4 regions of the Pseudarthrobacter sp. LMD1-1-1.1 genome follow, and region 2 is predicted to be linked to each of the others. Evidence: riboswitches for the same ligand, from Rfam matches in the RefSeq annotation. Region 2 holds a riboswitch; each other region holds the start of a gene.
The links. A riboswitch is a leader RNA that binds a small molecule or an ion and turns the genes downstream of it on or off. The one in region 2 is predicted to bind S-adenosylmethionine.
Positions count from the first base shown of each region.

Region 1: another riboswitch for S-adenosylmethionine. It lies ahead of metX (homoserine O-acetyltransferase MetX); the one in region 2 lies ahead of MRBLMD1_RS17990 (DUF1737 domain-containing protein).
Region 3: another riboswitch for S-adenosylmethionine. It lies ahead of MRBLMD1_RS09480 (cobalamin-independent methionine synthase II family protein); the one in region 2 lies ahead of MRBLMD1_RS17990 (DUF1737 domain-containing protein).
Region 4: another riboswitch for S-adenosylmethionine. It lies ahead of MRBLMD1_RS04480 (aminotransferase class V-fold PLP-dependent enzyme); the one in region 2 lies ahead of MRBLMD1_RS17990 (DUF1737 domain-containing protein).

Region 1 covers NZ_JBEGHP010000023.1:430,247-437,401, forward strand. Annotated here, with positions in the region: gene MRBLMD1_RS15505 (bifunctional o-acetylhomoserine/o-acetylserine sulfhydrylase) at 1-1,291, shown strand, start outside; SAM riboswitch class IV at 1,395-1,510, shown strand; gene metX (homoserine O-acetyltransferase MetX) at 1,523-2,638, shown strand; gene MRBLMD1_RS15515 (MFS transporter) at 2,818-4,200, shown strand; gene MRBLMD1_RS15520 (alcohol dehydrogenase catalytic domain-containing protein) at 4,205-5,341, shown strand; gene MRBLMD1_RS15525 (LysR family transcriptional regulator) at 5,377-6,309, opposite strand; gene mmsB (3-hydroxyisobutyrate dehydrogenase) at 6,421-7,155, shown strand, end outside.
Region 2 covers NZ_JBEGHP010000024.1:332,967-340,121, reverse strand. Annotated here, with positions in the region: gene MRBLMD1_RS18010 (glutamate--cysteine ligase 2) at 1-1,111, shown strand, start outside; gene MRBLMD1_RS18005 (HNH endonuclease signature motif containing protein) at 1,198-2,655, opposite strand; gene MRBLMD1_RS18000 (O-succinylhomoserine sulfhydrylase) at 2,720-3,928, opposite strand; gene MRBLMD1_RS17995 (rhodanese-like domain-containing protein) at 3,929-4,339, opposite strand; gene MRBLMD1_RS17990 (DUF1737 domain-containing protein) at 4,336-4,611, opposite strand; SAM riboswitch class IV at 4,625-4,740, opposite strand; gene opgC (OpgC domain-containing protein) at 4,909-7,155, shown strand, end outside.
Region 3 covers NZ_JBEGHP010000012.1:821,004-828,158, reverse strand. Annotated here, with positions in the region: gene MRBLMD1_RS09490 (adenylosuccinate synthase) at 1-1,191, opposite strand, end outside; gene MRBLMD1_RS09485 (M14 family zinc carboxypeptidase) at 1,426-2,520, opposite strand; SAM riboswitch class I at 2,539-2,643, shown strand; gene MRBLMD1_RS09480 (cobalamin-independent methionine synthase II family protein) at 2,657-3,865, shown strand; gene MRBLMD1_RS09475 (uracil-DNA glycosylase) at 4,077-4,706, shown strand; gene MRBLMD1_RS09470 (DUF3151 domain-containing protein) at 4,777-5,202, opposite strand; gene fbaA (class II fructose-bisphosphate aldolase) at 5,203-6,222, opposite strand; gene MRBLMD1_RS09460 (TrmH family RNA methyltransferase) at 6,345-7,001, opposite strand; gene MRBLMD1_RS09455 (HAD-IIA family hydrolase) at 7,073-7,155, shown strand, end outside.
Region 4 covers NZ_JBEGHP010000001.1:928,391-935,545, forward strand. Annotated here, with positions in the region: gene MRBLMD1_RS04480 (aminotransferase class V-fold PLP-dependent enzyme) at 1-1,322, opposite strand, end outside; SAM riboswitch class IV at 1,359-1,472, opposite strand; gene hisN (histidinol-phosphatase) at 1,626-2,438, opposite strand; gene rsgA (ribosome small subunit-dependent GTPase A) at 2,483-3,598, opposite strand; gene aroA (3-phosphoshikimate 1-carboxyvinyltransferase) at 3,582-4,970, opposite strand; gene MRBLMD1_RS04500 (DoxX family protein) at 4,977-5,525, opposite strand; gene MRBLMD1_RS04505 (sigma-70 family RNA polymerase sigma factor) at 5,762-6,574, shown strand; gene rsrA (mycothiol system anti-sigma-R factor) at 6,571-6,831, shown strand; gene MRBLMD1_RS21980 (50S ribosomal protein bL37) at 6,936-7,010, opposite strand; gene MRBLMD1_RS04515 (PadR family transcriptional regulator) at 7,128-7,155, opposite strand, start outside.

The sequences.
Region 1 (7,155 bases), on a different contig from region 2:
GATCCACGCAGGCCAGGCGGCGGACAGCGCCACGGGGGCCCGCGCCCTGCCTATCTACCAGACCACGTCATTCGTGTTTCCCAGCGCTGAAAGCGCCGCCAACCGTTTTGCCCTGGCTGAACTTGCGCCCATCTATACCCGCATCGGCAATCCCACCCAGGATGCCGTCGAGCAACGGATTGCCAGCCTCGAAGGAGGCCTGGCCGCGCTGCTGCTGAGCTCCGGGCAGGCCGCCGAAACCTTCGCTGTCCTGAACATCGCCGAGGCAGGCGACCACATCGTGGCCAGCCCCAGCCTTTACGGCGGAACCTACAACCTGTTTGCGCACACGCTGAAGAAGTTCGGCATCTCGGTGACCTTCGTGGCCGATCCGGACAACCTGGACCAGTGGCGCGATGCCGTGCAGCCCAACACCAAGCTCTTCTTCGGTGAAGTGGTGTCCAACCCGCGCCAGGACGTCCTGGATATTGAAGGCATCTCCGAGGTGGCCCACCAGGCCGGGGTTCCGCTCATTGTGGACAACACCTTGTCCACGCCGTACCTGATCCGCCCGCTGGAGTGGGGTGCGGATATTGTCCTGCACTCGGCCACCAAGTACCTGGGCGGCCACGGCTCGGCCATCGCCGGTGTCATCGTCGATTCCGGCAAGTTCGATTTCGGCAAGGATCCGGAGCGGTTCCCCGGCTTCAACACCCCGGACCCCACGTACAACGGCCTGGTCTACGCCCGCGATCTCGGTGAAGGCGGCGCACTCGGCGCCAACCTCTCCTACATCCTCAAGGCCCGTGTGCAGTTGCTGCGCGACCTCGGCTCAGCCGTCTCGCCCTTCAACGCGTTCCTGATTTCCCAGGGCCTGGAGACGTTGAGCCTGCGGGTGGAGCGCCACGTTGCGAACGCCACGGAAGTGGCGCGCTGGCTGGAGGCAAGGGACGACGTCGAATCCGTCGCCTACGCGGGGCTGCCCTCCAGCCCCTGGTACGAGCGTGGCCGCAAGTACGGACCCAAGGGGACGGGCGCCGTCGTGGCCTTCAACCTGGCCGGCGGGGCAGAGGCGGGCAAGCGCTTCGTCGACGCCCTGGAGCTGCATTCCCACGTGGCCAACATCGGCGACGTCCGCTCCCTGGTCATCCACCCCGCGTCCACCACGCACAGCCAGCTCTCGCCGGAGCAGCAGGTTGTGGCCGGCGTGCACCCGGGCCTGGTCCGGCTTTCCGTTGGCCTGGAGCACATCGACGACATCCTGGCCGACCTGGAGGCAGGCTTCCGGGCAGCCAAGGGCGCCGACGCGTAGCCCCAAACGCGAGCGTCGCAGCATGTGCCGGCCGGCGAACCGGGAAGTCACAACCAGTCATACTCTTGGCCTGGAGTGGGGGGTGTTTCGTACACTCGAACCAGGTCATGAGTGCCAGTGACAGCCCCGGCTTGCTGGCCGGCAACCCTCCATCCGCGGTGGGGTGCCCCGGGTGAGGACCTGGCCTGCCGGTCAGACGACGGCAGGCAAGCGCGTAGAAGAGGTCTTGCCATGACGGTTACCGTCGCCCGAACCACCATCCCCCAACACGGAATCGTCCGTTACGCCTCCATCGGGGGACTGGAACTCGAAGCCGGGGGATACCTCCCGGACGTCACCCTGGCCTACGAAACCTGGGGGACGCTCAACGCGGACGCCAGCAACGCCATCCTGATCGAGCATGCGCTGACCGGCAGCACCCACGTGACCCGCGGCGACACCGACGAAGAAGGCTGGTGGGAACAGCTGGCCGGCCCCGGCGCTCCCGTGGACACGGACCGCTTCTTCGTGGTGTCCATCAATATCGTTGGCGGCTGCTACGGATCTACGGGCCCGTCATCGCCCGCGCCGGACGGAAAGCCCTGGGGCTCCAGGTTTCCCCTCGTCACGCTGCGCGACAGCACCGTTGCCGAGGCAAGGCTCGCGGACCAGCTGGGCATCAAGAGCTGGTTCGCCGTCCTCGGCGGATCCATGGGCGGCGCCCGCGCCCTGGAATGGGCGGTGACGTACCCGGAAAGGGTGCAGCGCTGCGCGGTGATCTCCGTGGGAGCCGCCAGTACTGCCGAACAGATTGCCTTCGCGCAGGCCCAGACGCTGGCCATCCGGCAGGACCCCAATTTCAACGGCGGGGACTACTACGGCGGTCCGTGCCCGGAAGACGGGCTGGCGCTCGCCCGGCGCATCGCCCACATCACCTACCGGTCGGCTGCCGAACTGGAAGGCCGCTTCGGCCGGGCACCCCAGGCGCCCGAGTCGCCCCTGCAGGGGGAAGTTCTTGCCTCCCGCGGCCGCTACCAGGTGGAAAGCTACCTGGACCACCAGGGCAACAAGCTGGTGAAGCGCTTCGATGCCAACAGCTATATCGCCCTGACCGAGGCACTGATGAGCCACGATGTGTGCCGGGGACGGGGAACCTTGACCGAAACCCTCGCCGCCTCCACGGCACGGTTCTTCGTGGCCGCCGTCGACTCGGACCGGCTCTATTTTCCGTCGCAGTCCCACGAACTGGCCCAGGCGCTGCCCGGGGACGTGGACGTCCATGTCATCCAGGCACCGATCGGGCACGACGGGTTCCTCACCGAGATCGGGCAGTTGGGCGGCCGGCTGCGGAACAGCTTCCTGGTCTAGGCGCCGCCTGGCGCACAGCCCTTAATGTGCATTCCTGCAGATGCGTTCTGCACTAATCGGCGTTGAGGTTGCGCCGCAGGCAGACCATACTCATCGAATCCGGCTTTCGTGGTGTGCATCACACCCGTCTGCCATTGACTGGTCCCCGTGGTGTCGACGACGACGCCGAAGGAGTTCGCATGAGTACGGAAAGCTCCGCCGCAAGGCGTACAGAGGAAACCGACGTCAAGGCCTCAGGCCTTAAAAAAGTGGTGACGGCCTCCATGGCCGGCACGGTCGTGGAATGGTACGAGTTCTTCCTCTACGCATCGGCCGCCACCCTGGTGTTCGGGAAGGCCTTCTTCCCCAACGCCGGCACGGAACTGGACGGCATCATCGCCGCCTTCCTCACCTATGCCGTCGGTTTCGTCGCACGCCCTATCGGCGGCATCGTCTTTGGCCACTTCGGCGATAAGTTCGGCCGCAAGCAGCTGCTGCAGCTGAGCATCATCCTGGTGGGGGTCTCCACCTTCCTCATGGGCTGCCTGCCCACCTTCGGACAGATCGGCTACTGGGCGCCCGCGCTGCTGGTCTTCCTGCGGTTCGCCCAGGGCTTCGCCGTGGGCGGGGAATGGGGCGGCGCCGTGCTCCTCGTGGCAGAGCACAGCCCCAGCAAGTCACGCGGCTTCTGGGCCAGCTGGCCGCAATCGGCAGTGCCGCTGGGCAACCTGCTGGCCACGGCCGTGCTGTTCGTCCTCTCCTCCACGCTGACGCAGGACGCGTTCCTGGGCTGGGGCTGGCGCGTGGCGTTCTGGCTCTCCGCCGTGATCGTCATCATCGGTTACTACATCCGCACCAAGGTCAACGACGCTCCCATCTTCCTGGAGGCCCGCAAAGAGGTGGACGCCGGCCACAAGGGCTACGGCGTGGCCGAGGTGTTCCGGCGCTACCCGCGCGGCGTCTTCACCGCCATGGGCCTGCGCTTCGCGGAAAACATCCTCTACTACCTGGTGGTCACGTTCTCCATCACCTACCTGAAGACGGTGGTGCAGGCTGACACCACGCGGATCCTCCTGCTGCTGCTCCTTGCGCACGCCGTCCACTTCGCCGTCGTGCCCATGGTGGGAAAGCTGTCGGACCGCTTCGGCCGCAAGCCCGTCTACATGGCCGGCGCCATCATGGGTGCCACCTGGGGCTTCTTTGCCTTCCCCATGATGGACACCAAGAACGATGTCATCATCCTGGCGGCCATCATGATCGGCCTGGTGTTCCACGCCTTCATGTATGCCGGGCAGCCCGCCATCATGGCGGAAATGTTCCCCACCCGGATGCGGTATTCCGGCGTCTCCCTGGGATACCAGGTGACGTCCATCGTGGCGGGCTCACTGGCGCCGATCATCGCCGCGTCCCTGCTGGGTACCTACAAGTCCTCCGTCCCGGTGGCGGTGTACCTGCTCATCGCGTGTGCCATCACCGCCGTCGCGGTCTTCTTCCTGAAGGAAACCCGGGGCATCTCGCTGCACGACGTTGACGCGGCCGACGCCAAGGGCACGGCAGACCTGCTCGCTGCCAGCAAGAAGTAGGCACATGAAAGCCACCGTCCTCTATTCCACCGTTCCCGCCCCGGCCGGCGCCGAGGGAAAACAGAGCTACGCCGAGTCCCGGCCCCTGCTGGTGCAGGAGCTGGAGCAGCCGGAGCCGCGCGCCGGTGAGCTCGGAGTCTCCATCACCTACTCGAGCCTGTGCCATTCGGACCTGTCCGTCGTGGACGGTTCACGCGTCCGGCCCCTTCCCATGGCCCTTGGACATGAGGCCGTGGGGCGGGTGGTGTCCGTGGGCGACGGCGTCTCCGACGTATCCGTGGGGGACCATGTGGTTCTGGTGTTTGTGCCCAGCTGCGGCCAGTGCCGGGCCTGCCTTTCCGGCAGGCCCGCGCTCTGCCACCGGGCAGCCGAGGTGAATGGATCCGGAGACCTGCTCCATGGTCCGGCACTGTTGCGGACGCCGGCGGGGGAGCGGATCAACCACCACCTGGGCGTTTCCGCCTTCGCTGACTACGCGGTGGTCGCGCGGGAATCAGTGGTGGTGATTGACGACGACGTCCCGGACACCGTGGCGGCGATGTTTGGTTGCGCCGTGCTCACCGGAATGGGAGCGGTGTTCAACACCGCCGGAGTGGGCCCCGGCCAGTCCGTGGCAGTGTTCGGCCTGGGTGCGGTGGGACTGTCCGCTGTGATGGCGGCCCGCCTGGCCGGGGCCGCCAGCGTCATCGCCATCGACCCCAACCAGGGGAAGCACCAGCTGGCCCGCGACGCCGGGGCCACCGCGGTAGGGACGCCGGAGGACGCGGGGCGGCTGATTGAGGAAGCAGCCGGCGACGGAGTCGACGTCGCCATCGAAGCGGTGGGCTCGGCCGGTGTCATCGCATCCTGCCTGCAGCGGGTCACCAGGGGTGGCGCGGTGGTCTCCGTGGGCCTGCCCCACCCCTCCGCAGAGTTGACGGTGCCGGCCCTGCAGTTCGCCGGGGCCGGCAAGCGGCTGCTGGGCTCCTACATGGGCGACGCCGTTCCAGCGCGGGACATCCCCAGGTACCTCGGGTACTGGCGGGACGGCAAACTGCCGGTTGAGCTGCTGCACACCGACACCCGGCCACTCAGCGAGATCAACGAGGGCCTTGATGCGCTCGCAGCGGGACAGGTAGTGCGGCGGCTCTTCCGGGCCTGAACTGTCAGGCCCGGTTCTTCACCCGGCCCGGCTCCTCACCCGGCGAGCAGCAACGAGCGCTCCTTCACCTCGTCCTTCAGGGCCGCGATCACGGCCTGCACCCGCGCTGACCGGAGCGACTCCGGCCGTGCAACGGCCCAGATGGGCAGCTGGCGCTCAAAATCACCTGGCAGGACGGGGACGAAATCTTCACGGTCTCCCACCATGAAGTTCGGCAGCAGCCCAATGCCGGCGCCCTGGCGCACCGCCTCCACCTGGGCGAACACGCTCGTGGCCTGGAAGCTTGTCCTGGGCGTCGGAAGCTGTGATGACCAGCGGGGCCCAAGCTCCGCCACTTGGAGCGCAGACTCCACGTAAGAGACAAACGCGTGCTGCCCCACGTCGTCGAGCGTTTCCGGCAGGCCGTGCTGCGCGGCATAGCCGGGGCTGGCGTAGAGGCGCAGGTAGTAGTTGCTCAGGAAGATGGTCTGCGCGGTGCTGACGTCGGCCCGGCCCACCACGATCTCCAGGTCCACCCCTGACCGGTTCTGGCTGACTTTCCGGGTGGCGCTCAGCATTTCGATGTTCAGCTGCGGGTTCTGCTGCTGGAGCCGCACCAGCGACGGGGTGACGAACACGGCTCCCACTCCATCGGTCGTGGCGACCCGGACCAGGCCGGCAAGGGCACTCTGGTCCTGGCTGATCAGGCCCGACAACGAGCCAAGGGTGCTTTCGATCGCCTCCGCCGCCTCTACCGCGGCCGCACCAAGCTTCGTCAATTCCCAGCCGTGCGGGCTGCGCTCCAGGGTACGCCCGCCCAGCTGTTTGTCCAGGGCCAGGATGCGGCGGGAAATGGTGGTGTGGGTGGTGCCCAGGGTCTCGGCCACCGCATTGAACCGGCCCAGGCGCGCCACGGTCAGCAGGATGAGCAGGTCGTCGGGGCTGGGCAACCGTCTCGAATCCACGGGCGGCCTTCCTCTTGTGTGCATCAATGCACAGAGCGTCTGTAATTTTTCCCCTTGATTGCACTCTAGCAGGGTGTGATCGTAGACACAGACATGCCGGCAGGAACGCCGGAATGGAAGCAAAGGAGCTTACGCATGGCAGTTATCGGATGGATCGGCCTGGGCAACATGGGCGGCCACATGTCGGTGAACCTGGTGAAGGCCGGGCACGATGTGCGCGGCTTCGACCTTAACCCCGCGGCACTGGCAGCCGCCGAGGCAGGCGGCGTCAAGCGTGCAGCCAGCATCGCCGAAGCGGTGGACGGCGCGGACGCCGTGTTCACCATGCTGCCCAAGGGTGAACACGCCCGCGCCGTCTACCTTGGGGAGGACGGTGTTCTGAAGCATGCGGATACCCGCACGCTGCTCATCGACTCCTCCACGATCGACATCGCCTCCGCGCAGGAACTGCACGACGCCGCTGCTGCCGCCGGCTTCCGCTTCGTGGACGCCCCGGTGTCCGGCGGAATGAGCGGTGCCGAGGCCGGAACCCTGACGTTCATGGTGGGCGGTGAAGAGGGTGCCGTCAAAGACGCCTCGGGCTACATCGGGCCCATGTCCGGAAACATCATTCCCACGGGTGGCCCCACCACGGGCCAGGCAGCCAAGATCTGCAACAACCTGATGCTTTTCATCAACCTCGCCTCCACCGCGGAGGGTGCGGTCCTGGCTGACCGGCTGGGCCTGGACAAGCAGGTCTTCTGGAACATCGCCTCGGTCTCGTCGGGGGACTCCTGGGCGCTGCGGACCTGGTACCCGGTCCCCGGAGTGGTTCCCACCGCGGCCTCCAACAACGACTTCGCACCCACATTCACCACCGAGCTCGCGAAC
Region 2 (7,155 bases):
CGTGGACCTGGATGGCCGCCATGCCGGCAGCCAGGCGGATTACGACGACGAGATGGGCCTGAGTGCCGAGCTCAAGCTTGAGCAGATCGAGACGCAGACCCGGCCGTGCCGGGAGTACGGCGGCCTGCTGGAGCAGATCCGGGCAGGCCGGGCGCTGGCCGACCAGGCAGCCCGGAAGCACGGAGCCAGGGTGGCGGCGCTGGCCACCTCACCCGTGGCATCGCCCAGCCACACCACACCTGACCCGCGCTATGCCAGGATGCTGGAGCGCTTCGGCCTCACCGCCCAGGAACAGCTCACCTGCGGTTTCCACGTCCACACCTTCATCGAATCGCCGGAGGAAGGGGTGGCGGTTCTGGACCGCATCCGCGACAAGCTGGCTGTCCTCACGGCGCTGAGCGCGAACTCGCCGTTCTGGAACGGCGTCCCCACCGGCTTCGAAAGCTACCGCACCCAGGCCTGGAACCGCTGGCCCACAGCCGGCCCGGCCGGCATCTACGGAACGTACCCTGCCTACCGCCGGGTGGTGACCCGGCTGCTGGACAGCGGTGTCATGCTCGACGAGGGCATGCTCTATTTCGACGCGCGGCTCTCCCGCAACCACCCCACGGTGGAGGTGCGGGTGGCGGACGTATGCCTCCGTGCCGGGGACGCCGCACTCATCGCCGTGCTGGTCCGGGCACTGGTGGAATCCGCCAGCCGGGAGTGGCGGGACGACGTGGACCCTGCGCCCGTTCCCACCGTCCTGCTGCGGATGGCGTCCTGGCAGGCCAGCAGCGCCGGGTTGAGCGGCGAACTGCTGGACTTTGGCAACTTCCGGCCGGCGCCGGCTGCGGATGTGGTGCGTTCCCTGGTGGATTACCTGGCCCCCGTCCTTGACGAACAGGGCGAGCTCGCATTGGCCCGCCAGGGTGTGGAGGACATCATCGCCCGCGGGACAGGGTCCGCTGAACAGCGCCGCGCCCGTGACAAGGCCCTGGCGGGGCAGCCGCCGGAGGACATGGGGTTCGGCGCGGTGGTCCGGCAGGCCGTCCACCTGACCATGCGTGATGCGCTGGACCTTGCGGACGTGGCGGCCACGCCCGAGCTGCTGCGCGTCCGGCAGGCCTGACGGGGCAAGAGCCGCCAGGAGCAGACTTGTAGAACCTCAGGTGTCTTGTAGAACGGCAGGTGTAGAGACCCGCAGCGAAGCAGGTGCTAGGTAGCGAGGCGCTGTAGAAGGACCTGTTCCAGCGGGCTTCGTTGTGTTGGCAGGATGCCCTCGGGCCAGTGGGTTGGTTCTGAGTCCTGGTGTTCTGGGTTGTAGTGCCTGCCTGTTGGTGAGGTCCAGCCGGGTGGTTCATTCTTGTTGGCCGGGTCCGGTGTCCATTGGCTGTGGTGTTTGAGCCGGTGGTGTTTGGGGCAGAGTTGGGCCAAGTTACTGGTTCCGGTGGTACCGCCGTGTTGCCAGGCTTGTAGGTGGTCGGTTTCGTTGTCGGGGGTGCGGTTGGTGCAGCCCCGGAAGGTGCACTTGGTATCGCGCATCCTGATCCAGCGTTTGATGGTTTCGGTGAGCCGGTAGTTTTTCCGGCCGATCTCCAGTGGTGCGCCGTCGCGGGGGTCGATCAGGATCCGGTAGAACGATTCCGCCCCGTCGGCGACAAGTTTCCGCGCCATGGACGCCGGGATTGGTCCGAAGCCGTCCAGCATTGCCGGTTCGTCGGTCGCTCCGAGGAGGGAGAACACCGGCACAGTGACCAGGACGTCGGCCCGCGGGGTGGGCACCTTCCCGGCCTCGGAGGGTTTCCCGGTCTGTGTGGTGTTCCCGGCGCCGAGAAGCAGGGATGCGGCGATGTCGGGGCGGAGTTGGGTGAGGGTGCGCTCTTCGTCGGGGACGTGGAGTCCGCGGGCGGTGGCGGTGGTCCGGTTCCAGATGGCGCAGGCGGTGTCCGCGGGGAGGTAGAGGGAGATCCAGGCCATGCCGTCCTTGTCGGGGGTGTATTCCATCCGCCGGTCAGCTACCCCTTTTACATGGCGCTTCTCGATTGATTCCGGATGGTGGCGTTCCCGCCAGCCACGGACCTTGGCTCGGAACCGTGACGGTGCGAGCTCGCCGGGGGCGGCGCCGCGGGCGGGCTGGGGTGCGGCCGGGTCGAAGAAATGCGCCACCAGCTTCAGCGCGCCCTCAGTGGTGAGGCCTTCGGTTTCGTCGGCAATGATGCGGGCGTGCTGCCAGGACATGTCCCCGGCGGACAGTGCATCGAACACCGGCGGCAGGGAACAGATGCGCCGTGACTGCTCCACAAGGGCGCCCGCGGCTGTGGAGCTGATGGTCAGGACTCCGGCGATTTCCTCCACCACCGACATGTCAGCGTAAGTGCGGTCCTGGACGGAGGCGTCCGGCGGCGTCATCGCTTGCTGGAACTCCACTGCCTCAGCAGCGTCGCGTGCTTTCGTCGCAGCGAGCTGCGCCTCCAGCCGAGCCATAAGCTCTAGCCGTTCCAGCCGGATCTCATAACGCCGCTGCAAAACATCCGTACCGGCACCAATATCCATACCGGCACCAGCACCCGCCCCGGCAGCAAGGAAAGAGTCCTCACGGTTCAGCGAATCAAGGGCGGCAACAGAGGCATCGATTGACGCCAGCACCACCCCGACACCACCGCTGGTTCCCATACCGACATCATCCAAGGAGGCACTGACATCTGTATTTGGCCAGGCGGACCTGGTCCCGTCCCCGCTAGATCTGCTTCAGCGCCTGTTCCAGGTCGCGGAGGAGGTCCTCCGGGTCCTCAAGCCCCACCGAGAGCCGGACCACGCCGTCACTCAGGCCGATGGCGGCCCGCCCCTCCGGGCCCATGGCGCGGTGGGTAGTGGTGGCGGGGTGCGTGATCAGTGACTTTGCATCACCGAGGTTATTGGAGATATCGATGATCCGCAGCCCGTCCAGCAGTGCGAACGCCGCTTCCTTGCCCGTGCGTCCGCCGGAAGGAGCGAGCTCGAAGGTAAGGACAGTGCCGCCTGCACTCATCTGCTTTGCCGCCAGCCCGTACTGCGGGTGCGACTTCAGGAGCGGGTACTTCACCCAGCTCACCGCCGGCTGTTCCTCCAGCCATTCTGCGAGCCGGAGTGCGGTCGCCGAGGAGTGGTTGACGCGCAGGCCCATGGTCTCCAGGCCCTTGGTCAGGACCCAGGCGTTGAAAGCGGAAAGCGCGGGGCCGGTGTGCCGCATCAGCTGCTTCACCGGTCCGTCGATGAATTCCTTGGTGCCCAGGATGGCGCCGCCCATCACCCGGCCCTGCCCGTCGATGTGCTTGGTGCCGGAGTAGACGATCACGTCGGCGCCAAGGTCCCCGCAGCGCTGCAGCAGGGGAGTGGCGAACACGTTGTCCGCCACCACGGTGGCCCCGGCCGCGTGCGCCAGTTCGCTGACGGCCGCGATGTCCACGATCTCCTGCATGGGGTTCGACGGGGACTCGAAGAAGACGGCGGTGGTGGGCTTGGACAGGGCTTCGCGCCACTGGTCCAGGTCTGGGCCGTCCACGAAGACCGTCTCCACACCCCAACGTGGCAGGATCTCGTTCAGGATCACAAAGCACGAACCGAACAGTGACCGGGCGGCCACAACCCGGTCGCCCGCAGCCAGCAGGGCACCCAGCGCGGTGAACACGGCGGACATGCCCGACGCCGTCGCGAAGCATGCTTCGGTGCCTTCGAGGAGCCTGAGCCGTTCCTGGAAGGTGGCCACGGACGGGTTGCCGTAGCGGGAGTAGACAAAGCGCTCGTCCTCGCCGGTGAAGGCCCGTTCAGCTGCCGCGGCGGATTCGTAGACGAACCCTGAGTTCAGGAAGATGGCCTCAGATGTTTCCTGGAAGTTGGAGCGGTCCAGGCCTCCGCGGACTGCCTGGGTGTCGGGGTTCCAGCCGGGGGCGTCTGGGTTGAAGGTCACTTAGTTCTTTCCGAGGTTGGTGGGGAGGCCGCGGTTCTTCCAGCCATTGATGGTCCGCTCGCCGTAGCGGTCGGGCTCGCCTTCGAAGCCCTCCAGCACGCTGTAGGCGGTGAAGCCGGCCTGGGTGGCGGCAGTTGCGGCCGCGATGGACCGTTGGCCGGACCGGCACAGGAACAGCAGTTCCGCGTGGGGATCCTCCGGCGCCTGCTCCTGGAGGTCCTTGACGAAGTCCGGGTTGGGGATGCCGCCGGGGAAGGTCCACTGGATGAACAGGGGATCGTTGTCCGTGGCCTTGGTGTCCGGGATGCCGATGTGGGCCCATTCGCCCTCGGTGCGGACGTCCACCAGGATGGCGCCCTGCTCCAGCTTGGCCCAGGCTTCCTGCGGCGTCAGGTCTCCCGCGTAGCTCATGCGTGGCCCTCGCCGTCGAACTCGCCCTCAAATTCGGCATCGAGCTGGTCCACGGCGGTGGCCACGGCGGCGTCGGCGGAAGCGATCGCGGCCGGAAGGACGATTGCCTGCGCCACGATGACGGTGGTGCCGTTGAAGGTTGCCGCCGGGCTGCCGTGCAGGACGTAGCCATCGGCGAGTGCAGCGGAGATCCGCTCACAGAATTCACGGTTGTCCGCGCCCGTAATCAGGCGGTAGGACAGTCTTTCGTCAGGGGCGGGTGCGTCGGACACGACGGATCTCCTTCTCTCACGCTTGCAGCTCGAATCGGTCGATATGCCGAGTATTCACCTGAGGCACCCCGCCGCGAAAGGGAGGGTTGCCGACCGGCAAGTCAGGGCTTGGCGCCGGTACTCATTACTCCCCAAAAACGTAACACCTGCCGCGCCCGGCCGCATCGCCGCCGTCGTCATGTTCCGTAATTGAGCCGTCCGCGTCACGGCACGGGTTATGCCCATGGGCCGATAAAGTTCTTACCGGGGGCGCCGCCCCGTATCCAGAGCAATGAGTACCGGGGGGTCCTTGTCAGCATGCGGGCACACGTATCGCACCACCACGCCGCCATCCCGCGGAACCGTCCGCGTTCCAGCGCAGCCTTTTTCGCCGCGGTGTTCATCGTCCTACTGGCCCTGGTGGTCCCGGCAGGCCCGGCACACGCGGCGCCTGCTGCACCGGACAAGGGCAAGCCGTGGCTGGGGGCGGTCCTCGAGTGGGGTGAGGATACGGCCGCGGGCTTCAGCGACAGGCTGGGCGCCGGCCCCGCCGTCTTCGGCCACGACATCACCATTCCGTACCGCGAATCGGAGCGGAATGACATCGACGGCTTCCTGCAGCAAACTGCAGCCAAAGGCGCCCACGCCCTGCTCACGGTGAAGCCGTCGGTGCCCCTGGACCAGCTCGGCCCCGCGGAGGCGGAAGCGTTCGCAGCCCAGGTCCGCGACCTGACATCGGGGTTCAAGGGCCAACTGCTGGTCCGGTTCGCCCCCGATATGAATGCCAGCTGGGTGGCCTGGGGCCAGCAGCCGGCCACGTACCGGCAGGCTTTCCAGGCCGTGGCGGCAGCCTTCAAGAAGGACGACGGCGGCCGGGCCGCCATGGTGTGGGCGCCTTACCTGGGCAAGGACTACCCCTTTGAACGGAACCGGAATGCCCCGGAGCCGGGAAGCGACGGGTTTTCCCTCCTGGATACGAACGGGGACGGGACCTGGAACGGAAGCGACAGCGCCTATGCCCCCTACTACCCGGGCGATGACGCCGTGGACTGGGTGGGCCTGACCGCCTATCACGACGACACTGCCGGCGGGGCCGCCGTCAACACGACGCCGCGTCCGGGCGAACTCCAGGAGATGCTGACGGCCTCCGGCGGCGAAAACTTCTACGGCACCTACGTGGAGGGACGCAAAAAGCCTTTCCTCCTCCAGACTTCGGCCTTCTACAGCCCTGCGTCCGGTGGGGCGCCCGAGGCGGACATCAAGACGGGCTGGTGGGACCAGGTGGTGGCCACTGCCACGTCACCCGCTTTCGCCGGGACGGCCGCCGTGGTGTGGGACGAACGGACCAGCACGCGGGATACCGGCGTGGCAAGCATCAGCTGGCTGCTCACGGGAAGCCCGGATATTGCCAAGGCCGCCCTGGACAGGCTGAAGGCATCGCCGATGGTCACCGGCCCTGTCACGGATGTGGCGTCCACAGGCACCTACGTGCGGGCCAACACGCTTTCCGGCGCCGCCCCCTGGACCGTTGGTGCCGCCATGGTCATCCTCCTGGTGGCCCTGTGGCAGGTTCCCCGCCGGATCAGCACCGCCACGTCCTGGAGCTACCAGGACCCTTCCACCAGGGATTCGCGGGTGGACCTGCTGCGCGGACTGGCCATTGTCTTTGTGGTGGTCAACCACCTGGGCATGGCCTCACTGTTCCAGCTGCTCACCCAGGAGGCGGTGGGCTTCGTGTCAGGCGCGGAGCTGTTCGTCCTGTTCTCCGGCCTGGTGGTGGGCATGGTGTACGGGCCCAAGGCCAAGGAGGACTTCGGCCGGGTGGTGGACCTGACCTCCCGCCGGGCCGGGAAGCTCTACGTGACCGCCCTGGCCGTGCTGATCGGCGTCTTCCTTCTTTCCCTGCTCCCGTTCTTCCACACTGAGGCCCTGACCACGTTCGTGGACCAGGGGACCGGCGGCGCAGGACACGGCGGTGCCGGCCGGACCTACGACCTCTACGCCGGCATGTCGTCGCTGTTCCAGTTCCCCGTGCCGCCGCAGGTGCTGCCGGCCATCGTGCTGCTGCAGTTCGGTCCCTGGCAGTTCAACGTCATGGGCCTGTACGTGGTGCTCCTGCTGGCCAGCCCGCTGATCCTTGCGGCGCTGAACCGCGGCAAGGCCGTCTGGGTATTGCTGGCGACGCTCGCCGTGTACGCGGTAGGCGCCGTGACCCGGTTCAGGATCCTGCCATCCCAGTTTGAGGACTCGTTTCCCCTACTGGTGTGGCAGGTGCTTTTCGTCCTCGGCCTGGTTGTTGGCTACTACCGCCGCAGCATCGTTGCGTGGTTGTCGGCGCACACGTGGGTGGTGGCGGCCTGCACTGCGGCAGCGTTTGCGCTGGCCTTCCTGTCCTGGGGGAATCCGTACCTGGCCAACAACTACGACGTCCGCCTGGCGCTCATGCCGGACGCCTCCTACCGCGCCATGTATGACGCACTCTTCGGCCGGACCTACCTGGCGCCCGGCCGGCTGTTCAACGTCCTGGTCCTGGTGGTAGCCGCCTACGCGTTCCTCAGCGCTTAC
Region 3 (7,155 bases), on a different contig from region 2:
CACGTAGTTGCGGGCATTCTCGGGGAGGTCGGCCAGCGTCCGGGCTCCCGTGATGTCCTCGGTCCAGCCGTCGAAGTACTCGAAGATCGGCTTGGCGTGGTGGAACTCGGTCTGCGTCATGGGCATCTCGTCATGCCGGACACCGTCGACGTCGTAGGCCACGCACACCGGGATCTGCTCGATGCCGGTCAGGACGTCCAGCTTGGTGACGAAGTAGTCCGTGAAACCGTTCACGCGCGAAGCGTGCCGTGCCAGGACGGCGTCGTACCAGCCGCAGCGGCGCGGGCGGCCGGTGTTGACGCCGAATTCACCGCCGGTCTTCTGCAGGTACATGCCCATCTCATCGAAAAGCTCAGTGGGGAACGGCCCGGCACCAACGCGGGTGGTGTAGGCCTTGATGATGCCGATGGAACGCGAAATCCGGGTGGGGCCAATGCCGGAACCCACCGAGGCGCCACCGGCGGTGGGGTTGGAGGAGGTCACGAACGGGTAGGTGCCGTGGTCCACGTCCAGGAACGTTGCCTGGCCGCCCTCCATCAGGACTACCTTGCCCTCGTCCAGCGCCGAGTTCAGGACCAGGGTGCTGTCGATGACCAGCGGGCGGAGCCGCTCGGCGAAGGACAGGAAGTACTCCACGATCTCGTCCACCACAACGCTGCGGCGGTTGTAGACCTTGACCAGGAGTTCGTTCTTCTGGCGCAGCGAGCCTTCCACCTTCTGGCGGAGGATCGATTCGTCGAAGACGTCCTGGACGCGGATGCCCAGCCGGGCCACCTTGTCCATGTAGGCAGGGCCGATGCCGCGGCCGGTGGTGCCAATGGCACGGCTGCCCAGGAAGCGCTCGGTCACCTTGTCCAGCACCTGGTGGTACGGGGCCACCAGGTGGGCGTTGGCGGAGACCCGCAGTTTTGAGGTGTCGGCGCCGCGCGCCTGGAGTCCGTCGATTTCCTGGAAGAGGGCCTCCAGGTTCACCACGCAGCCGTTGCCGATGATGGGAACGGCGTTGGGGCTGAGAATGCCTGCCGGCAGCAGCTTGAGTTCGTACTTTTCACCGCCTACGACGACGGTGTGCCCGGCGTTGTTGCCGCCGTTGGGCTTGACGACGTAGTCAACACGGCCGCCCAGCAGGTCGGTGGCCTTGCCTTTTCCTTCGTCGCCCCACTGGGCTCCTACGATCACAATTGCTGGCATGGGATCCTCCCCCATTCGTTCGGACTGCCCGGGCCGGCCACCAGGTGGCGGGCCCATGCAGCGCCGTTCATGAGAATGCCCCGAACATACCGGCCTTCGCACAGCCGCAGCACGGCGCAGCGAAGCAAGAGTTCCGGGGCTCTTACCACCCAAGTTTAGCCGATGGGGCACTTTGTCCACTGTTGTGGCCCGCCGCGGTCCTTTCTGCCAAAAGGCCGCGGCGGCCGGTGCCGCCTATTCGTCCTCCGCCTCCCCGGCGGGCCGGGACGTCTGTTCGGCTAGCGTGTTCCAGAAGGAGGTGTCGGCGTCGGCAATGGACCCGTCCGCGATGGCCGCGGCCGTGGAGGTCAGCGTGGTGACGGTCTGCTTGATCAGGTAGCCGTTGCTGCGCTGTCCGAGTGCATAGCCGTCCAAATAGTGGTCCGACATGCCGCGCATCTCGAAGAGCAGGGTGGCGATGCCGTACTCCACGGAGATGCCGTTGCGGCTGATGGTTTCGGCACTGCCGCCCTGGTACTTGCCCAGGTGTCCCCAGCCGGTGGAGTCGACGTTGTTGAAGACCACCGCGCCGAGCTGCTTGGATTTTTCGACGACGGCGGGGTCGGCGTTGGGGGTGGTGGGGTACAGGATGGAGCCCGACACCAGCTTGCCGTCACGCTCGGCCCGGGTGCCCTGGTGGTGCAGGTCGATCATGTAGTCGATCCGGTATTTGCGCATGACGTTGTTGTGCAGCGCCTGGGTCTCCGGCTGGACCTTGGCCACATGGTCGCGGTTCAGGTCCACACCCTCGGCGTTGTAGCGGGTGAGGTGCCGGTCCCCCTTTGCGAGGTAATTGTCCAGGGAGAAGTTCACGTCGCCCATGGCGCCGTCCGCATTGAGCATGGGCACCACCAGGATGTTCACGCCTTTGAGGATGTCCGCGGATTTGCCGGTCCCCAGGTGCTTGATGAACTCCATGGCGCCCTCGGTGGTGAGCTGCTCGTTGCCGTGCTGCTGGGTCAGGTACAGGATGGTGGGCTTGGCGGGGTCCGAAATGTACTTGACCAAGTGGATGTCGCGCCCCTTGACCGTCTGCCCGATGACCTCCAGCTCCATTGCCGACTGGCGGGCATCCTGGTCCTTCAGGAACGAGACCATCTGTTCGTACGTGGCGAGCTTGGACGTGGTGATCTGGCCGTTGCCGTCGTAGGTGGGGCCTTCGCCCACAGCGTGTGCCAGCGGGGCAGGTCCTGCTACGACGGCCAGCGCCAGGGCTCCGGAAACGGCAGGAAAGCCGCTGGGCAGCCCGCCGCGACATAAAGCGGCGCAGACTTGCCCCGGGGCAGGCATCTGGATTTATGTGAGAGTGAACCATCCGGAGCGGCCGAGAGACCTGGCTCGATGACGCCGCAGCAACCACGGTCCAGCAGGATTCCTGCCGGCCGAAGGTGCTACTGCCAGGACCGATGGAAAGGAAGATTCCAGCATGTCCCTGAACACCGACTACATCCGCGTCACCCACGCGGGATCCTTGCCCCGCACCCCGGAACTCATCGCGGCCAACGCCGCCAAGGAAACCGACGGCGTCACCCCTGAATTCCTGGAACTTCTGGAGGCCTCCGTGGTGGAGGTGGTCCAGCGGCAGAAGGACCTCGGCATCGATATCCCCAACGACGGCGAATACGGGCACACGATGTCCAGCTCCGTGGACTACGGTGCCTGGTGGAACTACTCCTTTGCACGGCTGGGCGGCCTGGAGCCAACCAACGTGGACCGCTGGGCCGATGCCCAGGTGCACCGCTCCTCGCCCGGCAACATTGTCCTGACCTCATTCCCTGACCGGCGCGACCGGCAGGCGTTCAACGAGGCCTACAACGACCCCTCCTCGGGCATCCTGTCCCACCGCAAGAGCGTGACCCAGCCCAAGATCGCCGGACCCCTGACCTACACGGGCCAGGACCTGGTGGCATCGGACATCAGGAACCTGAAGACCGGCCTCGCAGCGGCCGGGTTGTCGGACGGCTTCGTAGCGTCCCTCTCCCCCGGCTCCTGCGCCCGCGTGGCCAACGAGTACTACAAGTCGGAGGAGGAACTTGTCTACGCCTGCGCCGATGCCATGCGGGAGGAATACAAGGCGATCATCGATGCGGGCCTCACCGTGCAGCTCGATGATCCGTCCCTGGCCGAGAGCTGGGACCAGATCAATCCCGAGCCCAGCCTGGAGGACTACCTGAAGTTCATCCAGCTGCGCGTCGAGGCCACCAACTGGGCCCTCCGCGACCTTCCCCAGGAACAGATCCGGCTGCACGTCTGCTGGGGTTCCTGGCACGGTCCGCACACCACCGACATCCCTTTCGCGGACATCATCGGATCGGTGCTGCAGGTTAACGCCGGCGCCTACTCCTTCGAGGCAGCCAATGTCCGCCACGAACACGAATGGCGGGTATGGGAGGACACCAAGCTCCCCGAGGGCAAGGTGATCATCCCGGGCATCGTCTCGCACGCCACCAACGTGGTGGAACACCCGGACCTGGTGGCAGACCGCATTGTCCGCTTTGCCGACGTCGTGGGCCGTGAGAATGTCATCGCCTCCACCGACTGCGGCCTGGGCGGCCGGGTCCACCCGCAGATCGCCTTCGCCAAGCTGGAGGCCCTCGGCGAGGGCGCCCGCCGGGCCACCAGCCGCCTCTGGTAGCTTCAAGAGGCGAAGCGGGAGCCCGCCGGTTCCGTGCCCTGGCAGAGTCAGGTGCACGGGACCGGCGTTTCGTTTCCCGGGGCTTGCTAAACTGGGTAAGGCCGACCAGGAATCGGCCCACCCCAATCAACCGCCGCTGATGTGTCGCGCCCCCGCGTGCCCGTTTCCGTGGCGGCAGCAACGCCAATCCCCGCAGGAGAACCAGCACTTCATGACAGCCCTGGCACCCGAAACATTCCACGAACAGCTCATGAGCCGCCGCTACGACCCCAGCGTTGCTGCCGTTAACGAGCTCTGCGATTCCCTGCAGGAGACCAAGCCCGGAACCGTGGTCCCCTATGTGGATCCCATGCACGACGTGGAGGAATGCCGCATCATCAGCCTGTTCTCCAACATTGGCGAGGCGGACCCGTCCGGGTTCATCACGGCCGGGGACCAGGACGCCGCGACCCGCATGCTGGGACTGCAGTGGAAGCTGGGCCTGCGCCCCGAGTTCGTGATGCCGTGGAACGTCCACCCCTGGCACGTTCCCGGTGAGCCCAACGGCAAGTTCACTCCCGACCAGATCCAGGCAGGCCTGAAGCCGCTGCTGAAGTTCCTGGCCCTGGTGCCCCGTGCCTCCGTCATCGTGGCGCACGGAACCGAAGCCAACCGGTTGGCCAACGCACTCCTGAAGACCGAAGTTCCGCTGCTGTGGCGCCGTGGCCTGAAGACCTACAAGGTGCGCTCCCTGAGCGGCCGCGCCTTCGCCGGTTCCCCCGCGCGCCAGGAGGAGTACCTCGAGGACATGCGCGCGGCCTACGCCGACGCCATGGCACGCACCGGCATCGCCAAGCCTTAAGCGGCCGACGGCGGGTGGTTACCTTTCCTGGAAAGGTAAACACCCGCCGTCGTTGTTTAAGCGCAAAGGACTAAAACTTGCCCTCGATCGCTGCCTTCGCCGTGGGGTCCGAGTCGTTGAGGAACTTTTCGATCCGCTCCGGCTCGTCAGCCTCGCCGATGGCAGAGGAAGCCCTGCCCAGGGAGTAGAGGGCCCGCAGGAATCCGCGGTTGGGCTCGTGCTCCCACGGGATGGGCCCGACGCCGCGCCAGCCGTTGCGGCGCAGCGAGTCCAGGCCGCGGTGGTAGCCGACGCGGGAGTAGGCGTAGGAATCGATGATCCGGCCCTCCGCCCATGCTTCTTCGGCGAGCACAGCCCAGAGCAGCGAGGACGTGGGGTGCTTGGCCACCAGGTCCAGTGCCTCGTGGCCAGCATCCAGCTGCCCGTACACCTCGGTTTCGGCAGGCAGGAGCGTGGGCTCCGGCCCCATCAGGTTCCGGCGGAACTCGTCCGACATCTAGAAGGTCTTTCCGGCCGAACCGAGCTGCTTGGTGGCTTCCACCACGCGGGCTGCCAGGCCGGCTTCGGCGGAGGCGCCCCAGACGCGGGGGTCGTAGGTCTTCTTGTTGCCCACTTCGCCGTCAACCTTCAGGACGCCGTCGTAGTTCTTGAACATGTGGTCAGCCACCGGACGCGTGTAGGCGTACTGGGTGTCGGTGTCGATGTTCATCTTGATCACGCCGTAGGAAACGGCGTCGGCGATCTCCTGGTCGGAGGAGCCGGAGCCGCCGTGGAACACGAGGTCGAACGGGTTGTCCTTGCCGATCTTGGCACCCACCTGGGCCTGGATGTCCTTGAGGATCTCCGGGCGCAGCTTGACGCCGCCGGGCTTGTAGACGCCGTGCACGTTGCCGAAGGTCAGGGCGGTGATGTAGCGGCCGTTTTCACCAGCGCCGAGGGCGTCGATGGTGGCCAGGGCGTCCTCGACCGTGGTGTAGAGCTTGTCGTTGATGGCGTTCTCCACGCCGTCTTCCTCGCCGCCGACGGTGCCGATCTCCACCTCGAGGATCATCTTGGCTGCCGCGGTGCGGGCCAGCAGGTCGCGGGCGATCTTCAGGTTCTCCTGCAGGGTCTCTGCGGAGCCGTCCCACATGTGGGAGTTGAACAGCGGGTTGCGGCCGGCCTTGACTTCAGCCTCGGACGCTTCCAGCAGCGGCAGGACAAAGCCGTCCAGCTTGTCCTTGGGGCAGTGGTCCGTGTGCAGGGCGATGTTGACACCGTAGTTCTTGGCCACCTCGCGGGCGAAGGCAGCAAAGCCCAGGGAACCGGCCACCATGTCCTTGGTGGAGGCACCTGACCAGTAGGCGGCACCGCCGGTGGAAACCTGCACGATGCCGTCGGACTCTGCCTCGGCGAAGCCACGCAGTGCCGCGTTCAGCGTCTGCGAGGACGTGACGTTGACGGCGGGGAAGGCGAATCCGCCCGCCTTCGCGCGGTCGATCATCTCGGCGTAGATCTCTGGGGTTGCAATGGGCATGCTGGCTCCTCTGCTGAGTTTCGTCTGTGGGTGGATGACCCTCAAATAGACCGCTTACGGCTTGGCACCATCCTAGCCATTCCCGGGCTGGCAGGGTGTTTCGGGTCACCGGTCGGTAATACTCACACGTGCTGGTTGAAGACGTGCCGCCGGATCCAGGCGTGCATGGCAATAGCCGCGGCGGAGGCGGCGTTGATGGACCGGGTGGAGCCGAACTGCTCGATGGACAGGGTGGCGGCGGCCGCCTGGTGGACTTCCGGGGTCAGGCCCGGGCCCTCCTGCCCGAACACCAGCACGCAGTCGCGCGGCAGTTCGTACGTCTCCAGGGGCACCGAGTCCGGGAAGATGTCGATCCCGATGATCGCCAGCCCCTCCCCCTGCGCCCACTGGACGAAGTCCTCCACGGTGGGGTGGTGGCGGACGTGCTGGTAGCGGTCGGTGACCATGGCGCCGCGCCGGTTCCACCGCCGTCGGCCGATGATGTGCACCTCCTTGGCGAGGAAGGCGTTGGCGGTGCGCACCACGGTGCCGATGTTGAGATCGTGCTGCCAGTTTTCAATGGCCACGTGGAAGTTGTGCCGCCGGGAGTCCAGCTCCGCGACGATCGCCTCGTGCTTCCAGTAGCGGTATTTGTCCAGGACGTTGCGCCGGTCGCCGTCCGCCAGCAGGTCAGGGTCCCAGTGGTCGCCTTCCGGCAGGTCCCCTTCCCAGGGCCCGACGCCGACCTCCGCCTTTGCGGGTCCGGCCTCCCCGGGCTGGTGGTCGGGTTCGTCTGTCATGCCGGGCGTTTGGTTCACCCTTCAACACTAGACTGGACTCTTCGGGCAATCATCACAGGCGGAGGCAGGGCATGGCAGACGAGGACCAGGTAGCAGGCAACCCGGCGGTATACCGGAGCGGCCAGGAGATTGAGTGCTGGCTGACGGACATGGA
Region 4 (7,155 bases), on a different contig from region 2:
GCATCCACCACGTAGTCCCATCCCAGTCCGTTGCTGCGCAGCGTCCGGATGCCGGTGAGGAGGCGTTTGGCGTCTTCCAGCCGCGAACCCACGCCGAAACTTGCCCGGAGGGAGCCGGACGGCAGGCCCAGGCGCTTCAGCAGGGGATGGGCGCAGAAGCGGCCGTCGCGCAGGCCCACCCCATGCTCTGCGGAAAGGTAGGCGGCCACCAGCCCTGCGTCGTAGCCCTCGACCGAGAAGTTGACCACGCCGATGGTGTCCGTTTCCGGGTTGGTGTCCTTGAAGATCTGGTGGACGGTGACGCCGTCGATGTCCTGCAGGCCCTCCACCAGGAAGGAACGGATGGCGGATTCGTGGGCGTGCCACCGGTCCTGGTCGAGTTCGGCGATGACCTGGGTGGCGCGGGCCAGGGTGGCGGCGCCGAGGACGTTCGGCGAGCCCCCCTCGTGGCGGGCCGGGCCCGTGGCCCAGCTGACGCCGTCGAGCCGTGCTTCCTTGACCGCCCCGCCGCCGGCGAGGTGCGGGACACCGGTGTCCAGCCAGTCGGGACGTCCCACCAGGACACCCGCGCCGAACGGCGCGTACAGCTTATGGCCGGAAAAGGCGAGGTAGTCGACGTCGTCCGCGCTGATGTCCACCCTGCGGTGCGGCGCGAGCTGGGCCGCGTCCACCACGATCCGGGCGCCGTGCTGGTGGGCCAGCGCGGCCAGGGCCCGGATGGGAAGAATCTCGCCGGTGACGTTGGAGGCGCCGGTGACGGCCAGCAGGCTGACGCCGCCCTGCTCCAGCTCGGTCCGGACGGCGTCCAGGGTGCCGGTGATGGTGTCGGCGGCAACGATGCTGCGGTGCGGAACGCCCTGCCACGGCAGGAGGTTGGCATGGTGTTCGATGTCCAGGTAGAGGACCTCGCCGTCATGCCGGCCGTCGGTAGCAGGCAGGCAGCCGGCCAGGAGGTTCAGCGAATCGGTGGTGTTGCGGGTGAAGATGACCGAATCATCCGGCCGGCCGCCCACGAAGTCCCGGACGATGCTGCGGGCGTTCTCGTAAACGGACGTGCTGATCTGGGACGCGTAGCCGGCCCCGCGGTGGACGCTCGCGTAGTACGGCAGGATCTCGTTCAGGTAGGCGGAGACCACGGAGAGCGCCGGAGCGGATGCGCCGTAGTCAAGGTTCGCGTACCGGATGTGGCCGCCGGAAATCAGTGGTGCCTGGATTTCCGCGCCGGTGACGGCAGCAAGGGGACGGCCGGCAACGGCGTGGCGATCTCCGGGAGCGCCGGATTCGGCAATGGCGGGCTGGGGGGAGACGGTGGCAGTTGTCACAGAGACCTCACTTGAATACAGGACTCCGGCATAGGGAATCCGCGCTTGCCGCATCCACTCCGGACCGGCCTGGTCGTCACCCGGGGCACCCCGCCGCGAATGGAGGGTTGCCGGCCAGCAAACCGGGGTTTTGCGCTGGCACTCGTGACCTGCATAAAAGCGTAGGACATGGGGCGGCCAGGATTGAAGCCGCGGCAATTGTTAAGGGCTTTGTTACGCAATATCGAATAAACGACGCCGGACACCCCCGTCTGGAGGTGTCCGGCGTCGCAATATTCGCCTAAGGGGGCCAAACCGTGGCAGTTACAGCAGGTCGTCCAGGTACGGGTTGAGGCGGTGCAGCACCTCTGAGTGCAGGATCGAGTTGGTGGCCAGCGCGTTCCCGCCGAACGGTCCGTCCTCGCCTTCGAGGGAAGTGAACCGGCCGCCCGCCTCAACCACGATCGGCACCAGCGCAGCCATGTCGTAGAGGTTGAGCTCCGGTTCGCAGGCGATGTCCACCGAGCCCTCTGCCACCATGCAGTACGACCAGAAATCGCCGTAGGCCCGGGTCCGCCAGACGTCTTCGGTCAGCCCGAGGAACTCGTCGAGGTTGCCGCGTTCCTTCCAGCCGCTCAGGCTGGAGTAGGAGAGGGAGGCGTCGGAGAGGCTGGACACGTCGGAGACGCGCAGCCGGGTGGCAGCTGCCAGGGACCGGCCCATGTACGCGCCCATGCCCTTTGCCGCCCACCAGCGCTTGCCGAGGGCCGGGGCGCTGACCACGCCCACCACAGGCTCGCCTTCATCCACCAGGGCGATCAGCGTGGCCCAGACCGGGACGCCCCGGACAAAGTTCTTGGTCCCGTCAATGGGATCGATGATCCAGCGCCGTGAACCGTGCCCGGTGCTGCCGAACTCCTCACCCAGGACGGCATCGCGGGGCCGGGAGCGGGAGAGCTGGCCGCGGATGGCTTCCTCCGCTGCCTTGTCGGCGTCGGTGACGGGCGTCAGGTCCGGCTTGGTCTCAACGTGGAGGTCCAGGGCCTTGAAGCGGCTCATGGTCTGGTCATCCACGGAGTCGGCCAGGACATGGGCCAGGCGCAGGTCATCGTTGTAGCTCGAAGCGGGTTGGATCATGGTTACAAACTACCGTCTGTGGACGCTTCTGCCGGGAGAACGCGTCAGTTGACGCTGCCGAGCTCTTTGGTTTCCTGTGCGTCCATGCGCGGGTCCGTGCCGAGCAGCCGCCGGAGCGATGCCAGGCGTGCCGGGCCGGTGGGACCTGCGTTGCCGCCTGCCACCCAGTCGTCGAGGCCGCAGTTCACCGCGTTTGCAGTGTGCTTGCACCCGCGTTCACAGTTTTCGATGCCGGGGGACAGGTCGGGGAAGGAGCGCAGGATCCGGTCCGGGTCCACGTGTGCCAGTCCGAAGGAACGGATACCGGGGGTGTCAATGATCCAGCTGCCGGCCGGCGCGTCCGCCAGGCGCAGGGCCAGGGCCGACGACGACGTGTGGCGGCCGCGCCCCGTGACCGCGTTCACTCCGCCCGTGGCCCGCTCGGCGCCGGTCAGCGCATTCACCATGGTGGACTTGCCCACGCCGGAGTGCCCCAGCATCACGGTGACCTTGCCGTCGAGATGGGCGCGGAGGTCGGCCACCGCCGCGCTGTCCAGCCGGGCGGAGAGGCCGTCGTCCGACCGTGCATCGATCCCGGAGGCCTGTGCATCGGCGGTCCGGCTGATGATCACAGGGAAGTCCAGGTGGGTGTAGTTGGACAGCAGCTCCGCGGGGTCTTTCACGTCGGCCTTGGTGACCAGCAGGATCGGCTCGATCCCGGCGTCATAGGCAGCCACCAGGGCGCGGTCGATGAACCCGGTGCGTGGTTCCGGGTTGGCGGCCGCCACCACAATCACCAGTTGGTCGGCGTTGGCCACCACGGCGCGCTCGACGGGGTCGGTGTCGTCGGCGCTGCGGCGCAGGAGGGTGTGGCGGTCCTGGATCTTCACCAGGCGGGCAAGTGTGTCCGGTGCCCCGGACACGTCCCCCACGAGCGAGACGAAGTCGCCGGCAACCACGGGCGAGCGGCGCAGTTCGCGGGCCCGCGCCGCGATGACAACGCGCTCGTTGTCCGAGTCTTCGCCTACTACTGCCGTGTATCGGCCGCGGTCCACCGTGATGATCCGTCCGGTGACGGCATCGTCATGGCTGGGCCGGTCCTTGGTGCGGGGCCGGGAGCCTTTCTTGCTGGGGCGGATCCGGACGTCCGATTCGTCCCAGGAGTCAGTGCTCCGCGCCACTGCCGCGCCCTTCCGGCCCCGGCGCCCCGGCGGCATCCTGGGCCAGCATGTTTGCCCACAGCTGCGGAAAGTCGGGCATGGTCTTGGCTGTGGTGGCGACGTCCTCCACCTGGACGCCGTCCACCGCGAGGCCCAGGATTGCCCCGGCAGTGGCCATGCGGTGGTCGGCGTAGCTGTGGACGACGCCGGCGTGCAGCCGGGCGGGCCGGATGACCAGGCCGTCGCTGGTTTCCTCGGCGTCGCCGCCGAGCCGGTTGATTTCCGCGACCAGGGCCGCCAGCCGGTCGGTCTCATGTCCCCTGAGGTGTGCGATCCCGCTGAGCCGGGAAGGCCCCGTGGCAAGGGCGCACAGGGCCGCGACCGTAGGAGCCAGCTCACTGGTGTCAGCGAAGTCACCGCCCTTGATCTGCGGGCCGCCGGTGACGGTCAGGACGCCGTCAGCCAAGGTGACGGTGGCTCCCATCCGGGCCAGGATGCCGCGCCAGAGGTCGCCCACCTGCTGCGTTTCCAAGGGCCAGTTGGGGATGCGGACCGTACCCCGTGAGGCCAGGGCCGCCGCCAGGAAGGGCCCGGCGTTGGAGAGGTCCTGTTCAATCCTTTGGTCGAAGGCGTGGATGGGTCCCGGTGCCACCACCCAATGGTTGGGGACGGAATCGTCCACTGACACGCCGGCGCCGCGCAGGACGGCCACCGTCATGTTGATGTGGTCCAGGCTCGGCACCGGCTTCCCCACGTGCTCAAGGTGCAGGCCCTCGTCGAACCTTGCTCCCACCAGCAGGAGGGCGGAGACGAACTGCGAGGAGGCGCTGGCATCGATAACCAGGTGGCCGCCCCGGACGGCGCCGGTGCCTTCCACCACGAACGGGAGCGACGACGGCGCGGCGCCGTCTTCGGCGGAAACAGCCACGCCTAGGGCTTTGAGGGCTTCGATGATGGTCCCCATGGGACGCTTCCGGGCATGGGGGTCGCCGTCGAAAACACTGGCGCCGTTGCGGAGCGCTGCGAGCGGCGGGACGAACCGCATGACGGTGCCGGCAAGGCCGCAGTCGATCCTGGCGGCGGACGGCGCGGCTGCCGCCGGGAGCGGAACAACCTCCAGGTCAGGCCCAAAGGATCCGTCCCCCGGCACTTCGGTGATGGTGGCGCCGAGCTGCCTGAGCGCTTCGATCATGAGTGCGGAGTCCCTGGAGTGCAGGGGTGCCCGGAGCCGGGACGGGCCGTCCGCGAGGGCCGCGAGGACCAGGTACCTGTTGGTCAGGGACTTCGATCCGGGGACGGTCACGGTGGCGTTGACGGGCCGGGATGCGAAAGGTGCGGCCCAGTGCTGGACGGGTGTTCCGGAGGTGTCCCGGGTGGCAGCTGCTGCGGTCATTCGTGCTTAGGCTCCCGCGGCGTGCTCGACGGCGCGGCGTACGGCCTTGTCCGCCTTGTTCAGCTTCTTGGTGGTGGTCCGGCGGGCGTCGGCGGCCAGGTGCGAAGCGTTCCGGCGGGCGTCGGCGGCCAGGTGTTCGGCGCGCCAGGCGAGGCCGGGCTTGCCTGCAGTGTCCACGGAGGCGAGCAGGGCGCCGCCACTGAGGGAGAGGTTCTTGAGCAGTTGGTTCCTGCGGCCTTCGCGCCCTTCCTTGCTGCTGATGTCCGCGCTGCGCCACTCAACGAAGGTGTTCAGGAGGGAAACCACGGTGAGCAGGCCGGCCGAGAGCCGGGAGAACTTGCCAAGGCCGAACAGGACACCGGCTCCCACCTGGGTTCCGCCGATGACGCGGGCCAGGGTCTTCTCGTTCGTCTGGAAGGGAAGCGAGGCCGCAGCCTTGCGCAGCAGGGGTGAGAGCTGCTGTGCAGTGTCGTCGGAGTTCTTGAGCTTGTCCAGTCCGGCAAGAACGAAACTGGAGGCGAGCATGGGCCTGGCGAGCGTGCGGACAAAGGACATGGATTTCCTCCTGGATGGACGGACCGCGGCGAGCGGCGGAGTCGGTCCTAGTCTTGCACTTTTGGGGAATATTTGCCCGCGGGAGACGGTTATGGCTGTCGGGTCTGAAGGATGGGCCCGGCGATCAATCACCCGATACAGAGCGGAGTTGGGCCTTGCGGAAGGTGTTGGACGGGACCAGACAGGCGGGACCGGTGGCAGTGGACAAGCTGGCCACCGAGCCGCCCGGGTACGGCATGCCCCCGGCAGGGCGGCTGACAGTAGACTTGAAGGCAATGAGCACCCTGGATCCGGCCGTCGCGGCCATGTATGAGGCTTCTCCCGGCGAAGCGAACGGCAGGGAAGGAACGTCACCCCTGGCCGCAGGGCCGGCGGATGCCGGTCCGCCGGCCGTTGACGCGGACGCTGAAGACAGCACCGTGGACGTTGCCACGGAAAGCGTGGAACAACGCCGCCTTCGTTTTGAGCGGGACGCCATGCAGTATGTCGACCAGCTGTACTCAGCGGCGATGCGTATGGCCCGGAACCCGTCGGACGCGGAGGACCTGGTCCAGGAGGCCTACACCAAGGCTTTCTCGGCTTTCCACCAGTACAAGCCGGGCACCAACCTTAAGGCGTGGCTCTACCGGATCCTGACCAACACGTACATCAACCTGTACCGCAAGCGGCAGCGTGAGCCCCTGCAGTCCAACTCGGACAGCATCGAGGACTGGCAGCTGGCCCGGGCGGAATCGCACACGTCCAGCGGACTGCGTTCGGCCGAGGCTGAAGCCCTGGACCACCTTCCGGATTCCGACGTCAAGAGGGCGCTGCAGGACATTCCGGAAGAGTTCCGCCTGGCGGTCTACTTCGCGGACGTGGAGGGCTTCGCCTACAAGGAAATTTCAGACATCATGAACACGCCCATCGGCACCGTGATGTCCCGGCTCCACCGCGGCCGGCGAATGTTGCGGGACATGCTCGCGGAATACGCCGCCGAGCGGGGATTCAAAACGGCCGCGGATGCGTCGGATGCGGCAGGAAGCAAAGCACAGGAGAACAGGAAATGAGCGACTGCCAGGGATTGGGCGACTGCGACGATACCCGGATGCAACGCATCTACGAGTACCTTGACGGGGCACTGACCCGCGAGGATATTACGGAAATCAAGAACCACCTTGATGACTGCCCCGAATGCACGGAGCAGTATGACCTCGAGTGCGTCATCCGCAACATGGTCAAGCGGTCCTGCACCGAGTCCGCACCGGACAACCTCAAGAACGCCATCCTGGACCGGATCCACGCGATCCGTCCCGTGGAGGCGTAGGTACCGGACGCGGTAACGCCCATCAGGGCCGAAGACAGCAAAGGACCCCGTAAGCCGAGTGGCTTGCGGGGTCCTTCACTTGAACCGTAGTCCCTGGCATTTGCCTAGGTGTTGGGGCGCTTCCCGTGGTTCGCGCCGCCACGCTTACGGTCACGACGCTTGCGTGCACGCTTGCTCATAGCTGGCCTCCTTACTGTTGGTACTCAAAAGAGCTGCCCTCAAGTCTCCCACATGATCTGGCGCCCCGCGAACCGGGAAACGGCGGATGACCTGCGGCAGGGCTGCGTGGCGGGGTGCTAGGGCTGGAGGGTGCCGCGGATGGCC